DNA from 3 places in the Kistimonas ophiarachnellae genome. Region 1 is predicted to be linked to each of the others. Evidence: predicted binding sites of a transcription regulator. Region 1 holds the regulator's gene; each other region holds the start of a gene.
The links. Region 1 encodes LexA, which represses DNA repair genes until DNA is damaged. Its sites were predicted from a motif close to TACTGTNTANNTANACAGTA; they were not measured.
Positions count from the first base shown of each region.

Region 1 (2,235 bases):
TAACTCTGAAGTTTTCATCAGATGCGCTGGATTATCTTGATAACCGCTATCTAGATGTCGCCAAAGTGATGCTTAATGCCGGGATGCAGGCTGCCACCGGCGTCGATGAAGCAGAGGCTTCTCTGTTCATCGGGCGCAGGCTGCACTGAAAAAATCAGGCAATACGGGTTGCTTGTTAGTGGTTTTTCGGCCCCGAATCGCCAGGGCATCCGATTTTCCGAACGTAGCGGCTCGCTCCAGTTGATCAAGACCTTGTTCAGACAGGTCGTTTATCCAGGCAACAACCGTATGGCTATTGCCACTGCTTAATGCGCGGCAGGCGAGGTTTAGCGCTTGATCAGACGTGTCGGCTGTCAGCATGAGCAGTTTGTTGGTATTCAGATCGGCGTTTTTCAGCCAATGGCTGATTTCGCTGGTAAAGGCCGATGAGGCGATCAAGGTAAGCCAGCGGTCGTCATGGTTGCGGGTCAGCTGCGACAGGATCGGTGTGATCAGGCAGATGCTGAGGCTGCTGAAGGCCGGGGCAATCACTTCATTGACTCGGCCATAAGGGCGATCATCTTGATAGATCGCCTCGTTCATTCCGGATGGCTGGTGGAGTCCGAATTTGTGCGGATGAAGCGTTTGCGGTTGAATCATCGAATACATCATCAGTTTCTCCAAAAAGCCCTGGTTTACTTTGCTTAAGCTGTTTTATTGATCATCCATTAGCCTTAATGGCGAATAACCCCGACACTGAGTCCTTCTATGGTGAGGTGGTCGGTTTTCAAGTCGATTTCTATCGTGTTAAATTCTTCGTTTTCCGGGTGAAGCAAGACTTTGGCACCTTTTTTCTCAAACCGTTTCACTGTGACTTCCTCGTCAATACGGGCTACAACGATCTGGCCATTGTGCACATCGGATGTGCGATGGACTGCCAGCAGGTCACCATCCATGATGCCGATGTCTTTCATGCTCATTCCCTTAACGCGCAGGAGATAGTCGGCCTTTGGATGGAAAAATTCCGGGTTGACCTTGCAGTGATCTTCGATATGTTCCTGTGCAAGGATCGGCATACCGGCAGCAACTTGACCGATGATCGGTAAGCCTTCGGCTTCATGGGGGTTGTCATCGGGAATTCGAATGCCTCGAGATGCGCCGGAAATGATTTCAATCGCACCTTTGCGGGCCAGGGCCCGTAAGTGTTCTTCTGCAGCATTCGGTGAACGGAATCCCAACTCTTTGGCGATTTCGGCGCGCGTCGGGGGGAAGCCGGTGTTCTCAATATGGGATTTAATGAGAGCCAGAATTTCTGCCTGACGGGGAGTGAGCTTGATCATGCCGCTACCTATTCTGTCGTTATATACAGTAACTGTGATTATATACAGTTGTTTGGTGTCTGCAATAATAAATGTCGTTGGTATGTTGCAGTAATCAGAGTTGATCGGAGAAAAAAACAACGTCGGGTAGCGATGATTTGTTTATTTAAGTGTATACGAACATAAGGAATGAGATAGAACGAAAAAGGCGGGTATAGCTGCATAAGTGTGGGTATAAATGGGTGAAAGTTCAGTATTTACAAGGGGTTGCGAGTGTTTTTATATAAACTTAAAGTGTCGTGTATTCGCTTGCAAAATGAGACGAAAATTCCCAATTTTTCATAAAATTTGTCCGTTGTCTGGCCATACCCTGAAAAAACATAAAACCCCTTTTAAGCCCCTTTAACTCGCGAGTTACAGCCGATTCGATGTATAAAGATGTAACCAGTTGTCATTCCAATGAAAAGGAACGCTCTGTATAAAATGAGATAAACGTTCCCTTTCTGTAAAAAGCTAATAAAAACAAATAGATATGTGTTTTTTAAATAGGAACGTGTTCCTATTCAAAAGGGAACGCGCCTCTTTAGAAAGGGAACGTATGCAAGTCTGGAGATTGCAATCACACTTTGCAGAGAAAAGAACCGCTACCCATAAAATGAGATAAGCGGTTCTTTTCTCTATAAATACAACAAAAACAATGAGATAGCTTCGAAATAAAAAGAACGCGGTTCTTTTCGGAAAGGAACCGTAGAAGCTCAGAAAAGAACCAAATATTCCAAATATCTGCGTGTTTATGTGTTTTGTTTGGTTCTTTTCTGAAGAGCGGTCTGTAGTAATTCCAGAAAACGACCATTTTAAAGTAAGAAAATGCAGCAAAATAAAACGACTCATGAGCATACATATTGTGTTGGCCTTTGTTGGAACCTGTTGCATCGGA
Region 1 covers NZ_BAAJPA010000002.1:276,662-278,896, reverse strand. Annotated here, with positions in the region: gene AC27K1_RS03480 (hypothetical protein) at 1-149, shown strand, start outside; gene AC27K1_RS03475 (SulA-like leucine-rich domain-containing protein) at 127-639, opposite strand; gene lexA (transcriptional repressor LexA) at 714-1,319, opposite strand.

Region 2 (2,235 bases), on a different contig from region 1:
ACCACTTACACCATCGCCTTCAGGGCACGACGAATCAGTTCTTCACTGGCCAGACCATCCTCTTTCACTGCACCAATGGCTTTGCTGGCATCCTGCTGGCGATATCCCAATGACACCAGGGCACTGATAGCATCCTGTACCGCCACACGATCCGATGGCGTATTTGATACCACCAGGGACGGTGAAGCTGCGCCAGCGTCACCCAATTCGGGCGCCCAGTCATCCAGCCGGTCACGCATATCAACGATCAGTCGCTCAGCAGTTTTCTTGCCGATACCCGGCAGGCGCGTCAGCGTGGCACTGTCATCATCGTGGACACAACGCACAAACATATCGGATTCCATACCCGACAGAATCGCCAACCCCAACTTGGGCCCTACACCGTTGACACGAATCAGTGTACGAAACAACTGTCGCTCCTTGCGGTCAGCAAAGCCATACAGCAACTGCGCATCCTCACGAACGACAAAGTGCGTATACAACGTCGCTTCCTGCCCCTCTTCCGGCAGTCGGTAAAAAGTCGTCATGGGCGCTTCGACCTCATAACCGACCCCATTCACATCCAGCAATAACTGTGGCGGACGCTTTTCTACAACAACGCCCCTGAGACGACCAATCATGTCACATCCCACCTGTACAATGTTTCAATTCAGACGATCGGTTAACGTAGCCGACCATTCCCCATGCGAACGGAGCCTTTACTGGTCGCCATACGAATCAGACTTTGCTGGGTGTGCGCATGACACAACGCTACGGCCAGGGCATCAGCGGCATCGGCCTGGGGCACTTTATTGAGCTTCAACAAAGCCGTCACCATATGCTGGACCTGCGCCTTATCTGCAGAGCCTTTACCCACAACGGACTGCTTCACCTGGCGGGCAGAATACTCTGCAACAGGAAGTCCCTGGTTGACCGCCGCAACAATTGCCGCCCCCCTGGCTTGCCCCAGTTTCAGGGCAGAGTCGGCATTGCGTGACATAAACACCTGCTCAATGCCCACCGCCTGTGGCTGGTGAACTTCTATCACGCGATAGATACCTTCATATACCTGCAGCAGTCTTTCCGGTAGCTCACCCGGCTGGATTCGGATACAACCAGAGTCAATGTACTCAATCCGTGAACCCACCTGGTTTATCACACCGTAGCCGGTAATGCGGGAACCCGGATCAATTCCCAGAATAATTGCCATATCCCTACCTGGATACTCTCGTTAACCATACTCAATATACTGTACTTTTATACACCCTTTTTGTGAAGTGATAACTCAGGCAGAGACACTCGACCAAAAGCTGCTCACGAAAGCACATCAACGGGAGAGGCCGTTACAGCTCAAAAAAGACATGGCGGTCGAGAATTGAATCGCAGGCTATTGAAAGAAAAGTTTCCATAACCATACCCTCTCCCCAAAAAAACAGCTCTTTTTAAAAAACATTTGCCACCAAAAACCAAACAAACCATGGAACTCTTTTCCTTATTTGCAATCTAACTGAAGCAGAATGCAAATTCTATTCACCAATCATTTAAGCCAGCTACTTTCATTCCAGACAGGAATAGATCAATGAGTCAAATGCCATTATCAGCTACAGGTGCCTTTTCATACAGCTGGCATAGCAGTAAAAGATGCTGCCCACTTAAATTTTTATCAGCATTTGTCGCAATGGTGGCCGGTTTTTTTTGCATTTACGAAGTAAAAACAGCCGATGTCGAACGGTTATTACTTAAAAGCAATACCAATACCAATGAAGGATTTGAAAATGCTATTCAGCGTGACGACCGATACTTTGCCAGAGACTATGCCACTTTTAAGAAACTACAGTCATTCGATACAAAACCGGTTGAGACACAACCGATGTTAACAAACAACACTCCACCCAATAGAAAATCCTCAGAATCAGAAAACGCATCACCGAATTCCCACCCGAAAGGCAGAGTACGCATCAGCAATAATGCTACCGACATAGAGACACCCAGTATAAGCGGGGTTTCTGAACCGGCACCCAGTCCAGAGGATGAAAATTTTATTCACACGGTGAAAGAAAACATCCAGAAATACAAAGAAAGAATCGCACAACATACTGAATATGAATTAAATCCTGACACGCCTTATACTACTGTTGCCCCAGAGCATTCTGGCGAAGCAATTGACACCACCACCAAAACACTCTGGAAAACATTAGTGACAAAACTTACAGATGATTTCGACACAGACAAAGAAAAAATTGAAAAAATGCTTGA
Region 2 covers NZ_BAAJPA010000007.1:105,062-107,296, forward strand. Annotated here, with positions in the region: gene ruvA (Holliday junction branch migration protein RuvA) at 6-620, opposite strand; gene ruvC (crossover junction endodeoxyribonuclease RuvC) at 662-1,189, opposite strand; gene AC27K1_RS10620 (hypothetical protein) at 1,559-2,235, shown strand, end outside.
Region 2: a site for LexA is predicted at 1,227-1,246, ahead of ruvC (crossover junction endodeoxyribonuclease RuvC). Genes of this name have one in related genera too.

Region 3 (2,235 bases), on a different contig from region 1:
ATCAGACGCTTGATCGCATACAGGGTGTTATCCGGGTTCGTCACTGCCTGACGCTTGGCCGGCATACCCACCAGGGTTTCGCCATCATTGGTGTAAGCGATGATAGAAGGCGTGGTACGGGCGCCCTCAGCGTTTTCGATAACCTTGACCTGACCACCGTCCATCACCGCCACACAGGAGTTGGTGGTACCCAGGTCGATGCCGATTATTCTGCCTTTGCTGTTATTGCTCATTGAAAACCCTCTCTCATCACTTCGCCTTCGCGAAGGTCTGAATCATCTAATTACAAATACTGTGAATCCATGGCACGCTGCCATGCCAGCCCGGTCTCAGCGTGTCTCACCGATCAATTTACCGTCGCATCCCGGGACGCGTCAGACTGACCTTACACCCGGTTACTGGCCTCTTGCTTTGCTATATGGGAACCGTCTGTCATCATTTCAAGGCTTAATTTCAAATCTCTTTGATCAACCGATAAAACAGACAGATCCCCAGACATTTCAGTCGTTTAAACCGCCGCAGGTGCCTTAGCGACCACCACCATAGCGGGGCGAATCAGGCGGCCATTCAGGGTGTAGCCTTTCTGGAACACATTCAGTACGGAACCCGGCTCCTGGTCAGGGCTTTCAACCTGGCTCACGGCCTGATGCAGATCGTGATTGAAGGGTTCGCCGACCGGATTAACCTGTTCAACACTGAATTTCTTCAGGGTATCCAGGAAGAGTTTCAAGGTCAGCTCCATGCCTTCTTTCATCGCCTCGTGACTGCCTTCAGCGGCATCCGCGCTTTCCAGCCCACGCTCCAGGCTATCAACGACCGGCAGAAGTTCTTCTGCGAACTTTTTCAGGCCAAACTTGTGTGCATTTTCTACATCCTGCTGCGCACGACGCTTCACGTTCTGGGTATCAGCATGCATACGCAGCACCTGGTCCTGCGCCTTGGCCAGCTCTTCCTGTGCCTTGGCCAGTTCAGCCTGCAGTGCGCCCAGGGAAACCTCGCCCTTGCCTTCTTCAACGGCTTCAGCCCCTTCTACCGGGCCAGTCTTTTGATCGTCTGCAGCGGTCTGAGCCTGAACCTGCTCCTCTGCTTCAGATGGGGTTTGCTCAGTTTTGATATCGTCTTCCGCCATTTCGAATCTCCGACTCAATTAGTTGACTGCACGTGTCAGTGAAATCTGGTAATGCATCGCGATATGGGGGCACTTTGTGACGATTCAAGGCACAGGCTGAAAAGAAGAAACAATTGCGGGCCAACACTAACAACCCCGTTATTCAGACTAACAAAGCGAATCTCAGGAAAAATGGAGTACACGGCTTGCGCCCCACAAAAAATACTGTATAAATATTCAGGAATAACCCTGCGGACACGCTGCGATGCTCACTCATCTGTCTATCAGTAACTACGCCATCGTTGACCAGCTCGACCTGGACCTTGCCCAGGGCATGACCGTTATTACCGGCGAAACCGGCGCCGGCAAATCCATCATGCTTGACGCCCTGGGACTCGCCATTGGCGACCGGGCAGAACCTGACAGTGTCCGCACCGGCAGCGAACGTGCCGATATCCGCGCCACCTTTGATCTTGCCCAGTGCCCCGATGCGCAGGCCTGGCTGAAGTCCCGCGAGCTGGATGCCGGTGAAGAGTGCATCCTGCGCCGCACCATCACCCGTGAAGGACGCAGCCGTGGCTACATCAATGGCACCCCTTCCCCACTGGCAGATTTGCGCCAAATCGGCGAAATGCTGCTGGATATCCATAGCCAGCATGAACACCAGTCGTTACTGAAACCGGCTACTCATCGCCGACTACTGGATGGTTACGCAGGCAGTAGCGAGCTGGCCACAACAGTCAGCCAGATCTGGCGGCAATGGCACCATTGCCATACCCGGATTCAAACACTCAGAAACGCCAGCGAAGAACAAAGCGCCCGCCTTCAACTTCTGAGCTATCAAGTAGAAGAGCTGGAACAACTGAACCTGGGCAAAGATGAACTGGAACAACTGGAACAAGAACAGAAGCAACTAGCCAACGCCACCAGCTCTATTCAGGCTTGCGATCAGGTCCTGACCCTCTGCGTGGAAGATGACAACAGCAATATCGTGCACCAGCTCAGCGCCTGCCAGAACCTGCTCGCTGAATTGAATCTGGACAGCAAGCCCATACAGGACGCTATCGAACTGATCTGCTCTGCGCAGATTCAGGTTGAAGAATGCTGTAATGAATTGCGTCATTTCA
Region 3 covers NZ_BAAJPA010000010.1:50,516-52,750, reverse strand. Annotated here, with positions in the region: gene dnaK (molecular chaperone DnaK) at 1-233, opposite strand, end outside; gene grpE (nucleotide exchange factor GrpE) at 509-1,129, opposite strand; gene recN (DNA repair protein RecN) at 1,374-2,235, shown strand, end outside.
Region 3: a site for LexA is predicted at 1,332-1,351, ahead of recN (DNA repair protein RecN). Genes of this name have one in related genera too.